Regions from separate parts of the Streptococcus sp. SCPM-O-B-23252 (M501) genome, predicted to be linked through region 2. Evidence: predicted binding sites of a transcription regulator. Region 2 holds the regulator's gene; the other holds the start of a gene.
What was found. The regulator CtsR, encoded in region 2, represses protease genes until heat stress. The targets are predictions, from matches to a motif close to TTGGTCAAAAAAGGTCAAANA.
Positions count from the first base shown of each region.

Region 1: AC3E6G_RS01555 (ATP-dependent Clp protease proteolytic subunit) is a predicted target of CtsR. The motif match lies at 969-989, and genes of this name have one in related genera.

Region 1 is NZ_JBYQGS010000001.1:327,948-330,347, forward strand. Features, by position in the region: gene mgtA (magnesium-translocating P-type ATPase) at 1-206, shown strand, start outside; gene upp (uracil phosphoribosyltransferase) at 307-936, shown strand; gene AC3E6G_RS01555 (ATP-dependent Clp protease proteolytic subunit) at 1,099-1,689, shown strand; gene AC3E6G_RS01560 (DUF2129 domain-containing protein) at 1,822-2,106, shown strand; gene AC3E6G_RS01565 (ABC transporter substrate-binding protein) at 2,199-2,400, shown strand, end outside.
Region 2 is NZ_JBYQGS010000003.1:45,861-48,260, forward strand. Features, by position in the region: gene AC3E6G_RS07590 (ATP-dependent Clp protease ATP-binding subunit) at 1-757, opposite strand, end outside; gene AC3E6G_RS07595 (CtsR family transcriptional regulator) at 765-1,223, opposite strand; gene AC3E6G_RS07600 (alpha-L-fucosidase) at 1,455-2,400, opposite strand, start outside.

The DNA of each region.
Region 1 (2,400 bases), on a different contig from region 2:
GGCCAGCCCTTGCTGTCATGGCAACGACTCTATTGGGGGCGCTCTTGATTACCTTCTTACCATATAGCCCATTGGCTTCCTTGTTAAAAGTAGCGCCACTGAATAGCCTCTACTTCCTATTACTTGCGGGGATTCTCTTCCTTTATATGGCAAGCGTCACCCTGGTCAAACACTATTATATTGGTAAGTACAAGGAGTGGTTATAAGATAGCCATTAAAATAAGAAAAGAAAAGGTTTGCATATTTGTAGGCCTTTTTCTTCCTTTTTGATATAATAAGATGAATATAGAGAAAGAAGGAACTACAATGGGAAAACTTGAAGTTATTAAACATCCACTTATTCAGCATAAATTGTCTATTTTGCGTCGGACTGATACCTCTACAAAGGCTTTTCGTGAATTAGTTGATGAAATTGCTATGTTGATGGGATATGAGGTGTTGCGCGAACTTCCTCTTGAAGATGTAGAAATCGAAACACCGATCACAAAAACGGTTCAAAAACAAATTGCTGGTAAAAAACTAGCAATTGTCCCAATCCTTCGTGCAGGAATCGGGATGGTAGACGGACTCTTGAGTTTGGTACCAGCTGCCAAAGTTGGGCATATCGGAATGTACCGTGATGAAGAAACCTTGAAACCAGTTGAGTACTTGGTGAAGTTACCAGAGGATATCGACCAACGTCAAATCTTTGTGGTAGACCCAATGTTGGCTACTGGGGGCTCTGCAATCTTAGCGGTGGACTCATTAAAGAAACGTGGTGCAAGCCATATTAAGTTTGTCTGCCTAGTTGCGGCACCAGAAGGTGTAGAAGCTCTTCAAACAGCCCATCCTGATGTAGAAATCTTTGCAGCAGCCTTGGATGAACGCCTTAACGAAAATGGCTATATCGTTCCAGGTTTGGGAGATGCTGGAGACCGCTTGTTTGGTACCAAATAAGCGCCTGTCCAATCCTTCTTTGGGAAAGTAAAAATTTGACCTTTGTTGACCAATGGGATATAATAGCTTTTATAAAGAATGGAAGGAGAGCTAGCCTCTCGAATCAACCGGATGAAACTCATGAGATGGTGCCGGTTATAATGGATAAAAGGAGATGAATGAATGATTCCAGTAGTTATTGAACAAACCAGTCGTGGTGAACGCTCATACGACATATACTCACGCCTCTTAAAAGACCGTATTATTATGGTAACAGGACCAGTAGAAGACCAAATGGCCAATTCGATTATTGCCCAATTGCTCTTCTTAGATGCCCAAGATAATACCAAAGACATCTATATGTATATCAATACGCCAGGAGGCTCTGTCTCTGCAGGGTTGGCTATCGTCGATACTATGAACTTTATCAAATCAGACGTCCAAACCATTGTCATGGGGATGGCAGCTTCAATGGGAACTGTCATTGCATCAAGTGGTGCCAAAGGCAAACGCTTCATGTTGCCAAATGCTGAGTACATGATCCACCAACCAATGGGTGGTACTGGTGGCGGTACTCAACAAACGGATATGGCCATTGCAGCAGAACACCTCTTGAAAACACGTCACAGATTGGAAAAAATCTTGGCAGAAAATTCAGGTCAAACCATCAAGAAAATCCACGCTGATGCAGAACGGGATAATTGGATGACTGCAGAAGAAACCTTAGCTTATGGTTTCATCGATGAAATCATGGCTAACAACAATCTCGGATAAGAAATCTTAACCATCCAGCCCTCTCCTTTGACAGGAGAGGTTTTTTTTAGGACATTCTTTACTTTCTAGAAAAAGATAGTATTTTTACCTGAAATTTGCTATACTGGTAACAGAAGCAGAAAGGGATTGTGTATGTTTGAGAAGCAAGCTAGAACAGGCTTAATTGTAAAATTGTATTATAATCGAGATGCAAAGAAATTACAGGAAATTGGGGATGTGATCTATCATTCCAAAAAAATGCGCTATGTCCAGGTCTATGTCGATAGTCCTCAAGTTCTTGAAATTATGCAGCAATTAAAAAAAGAACGCTTTGTAAAGAAGGTTCAAATTTGCCATATTCAAGAATTGGATCGTGATTTTGTAGGAAGTTTGCATCGTCAACAGGATGAAACACAAGTAGAAAACGCAATCATTTAAAGGATTGCGTTTTTTATATTGACAATTGTCAGATAATTCGGTATATTCTTAATATGTATTTATTTTAAGATTATTTAAGGAGATTATTACAAATGAAGAAAAAATTTGCTCTTTCATTTTTAACAATTGCAAGTGTCGCTCTTCTTGCGGCCTGTGGTGAAGTTTCAACTTCAGGTTCAAACACAACTGGTAACGAAATCGGCAAAGAACTAAAAATCGGTTTTAACTTTGAAAAAACTGGTGAAGTAGCAGCATATGGTAGTGCTGAACAAAAAGGTGCTCAATTAGCCGTTG
Region 2 (2,400 bases):
TGGCAATCCGTTGAGCCAAGCCCAAGGCTAGAGCGGTCTTTCCGACACCAGCATCCCCGACAAGGACCGGATTATTTTTCGTTTTGCGGCTCAAAATCTGAATCATCCGCGAGATTTCTTGACCTCGACCAATCACCGGTTCCAAACTGCCATTGCGAGCCATTTCTGTCAGATCTCGGGTATAGTCTTCCAAACCACCGCTGGTAGAGGCTGGCATGCCCATCATATTTCCCATGGTTTGACGATTGGGTTGCTGGGCCCGATAGAGCGAACGAATGGCCTTGACAGCTTCCTTGTCCCAACCTGCTCGTTGTTCCAAACTCTTCCGAAGCTCGACGATTTTAATGCCCTCTTCCTGATCATCATAGCGGAAGCCGACATACTCCAATACTTGAGAAGCCAAGGCTCCCCGTTCTAAAAGAAGCGCCAAGAGGACATGCTCTGTTCCAAGACTTTTGGCATGGACTGCCTGGGCAATCTCTTGGGAACGTTTCATGATTTCTTCGACACGGAAAGAAAAAGGAAATACCTCATAGCGGCCATCCCGTTGGTAGACTTGACCCGTAATGTGCTCAGCCGCATCTTGAAAATCATCAATCTGCATAGGATAGTCACTTAAGACGGAACCAGCTACACTATAAGGATTATTGGCTAAGGCTACTAGGATATGCCAGGTATCTAGCGTTTGGGACTCAAAATGACCCGCCAAGATTTGAGCGGCTTCAATCGTTTCTAATAGGGCTTTTGAATAGTTCATAAGGAGATTACATTCCCTTTCTATCGACTTGTTGGATAATTTTTCGTAGGATATTGGCTCTTAAGCGATGGGCTTCACTTCCCAGAACCTCGTCTGTTGTCGTCACTGACAAAAGCTCTGCCTCTCTCTTTGTAAGGAGTTTTTCTTCAAATAGCATTTGAAGGATATCGCCAAAAACAGTCTGACTGATTTGTTCTCCGATGCTTGCGCCAAGCTCTTCTAGCATCTGGTGTTGATCTGAAAATTGGACCTTGCCAATCCGGATGTAACCTCCGCCTCCACGCTTGCTCTCTACGATATAGCCTCGACTTTCGGTAAAGCGGGTCTTGATCACATAATTGATTTGACTAGGAACAACTTGGAAAACATCCGCTAATTCGCTTCTCTTGAGCTCTGCGATGCCTGCTTGAGCCAGTAGCGACTTGATATAGGCCTCAATGCTATCTGATGTATTTTTACTTGCCATGATGCTCCTTTCTAACCTTTTCATTCTAGATAAGCTCTCTGCTTTTCAGAGTATCAAAAATGGTCTCACCATCCATGATGTCATTCTTGACCTTATCTGACTATTATACAATTTTTGCGCCTGTAAATAAAGCAAAGACTACGTCGAGATAGAATCTGAAGACCCCTTGTTGCTAGCCAGAAGGAGGCAAAAAAAGAGGCTAGCTATTGCTAACCTCTTGTAGAAGGGACTTTAGGATTTCCGACGAGCGTATTTCACTCTTCCGCCTAAGAAACCTAAGCCGAGTAGTCCGATCCAAGCTAAGAAACTTGCCTTCTCTGATCCTGTCTGTGGCAGTTTTTCTTGGGACTGCACAGGGTCTGGATTTACGGCTTCTACCACAGGAGAAGGAGGAGTCTCTTTCGAAGCAGTCGGTTTCAAAATTGGAGCAATTCCACTTTCTTTTTTGTCTTCTGGAGGAAGGAGCTGTTTTGTTTCTTGTGAATCTTCACTAGGACTTGTTGGTAGCGGCACTTCGGGAATCATAGGAGCTTCTTCTACTTCCTTCGTCCCGACTTCCGTAATCTGATCCTGGGCCCCCACTTCGACAAAGGCATCGACTTCTGTCCGAATTTCTTTGCCTTCTTCTTGTCGAACCTCAATCAATTTCAATCGGCGTCCGACCTTCCCTGCTTGAAGGATCCGGCTTTCGCCCTTGGCCAAGTCCTTGTTCTCACGTGTTTGACTTTCAAATGGAATTTCTTCTGCTTCGATGAGAAGTTCTGGCTTTTCAAGAACCAAATCCCGAACACCTTCGTCTGGGCGTGTCTGCGTCAGCGGTTCATAATTGTGAACATCTCCTAAGATGGTTTCAAGGGCTTCGACTTGATTAGCTGCAGCAACCAAATCTGGTCGCTCTTGATCCAACAACTGAGTCAAGTCCGTCAATTGTCCTTGAACCGTCGGTTTGAGATCTGCTTTCAAGCGATCGAGAGAAGTAGCCTTGATCTTTTCTACTCCTTCTCTGATGATCTGTTGCAGCTCTTCTTGACTGAGCAACTGACTATCTTTCCCTGATAGGATAAATCGGTCTACCTGGATGGCTCTGGATGATTGAGGGTCATTGAGGGCTGGATCCAGATGCAGACGTAGCTGGTGGTAGCCTTTTGCTAGACCTTGTAGATTGACCAAACTCTGG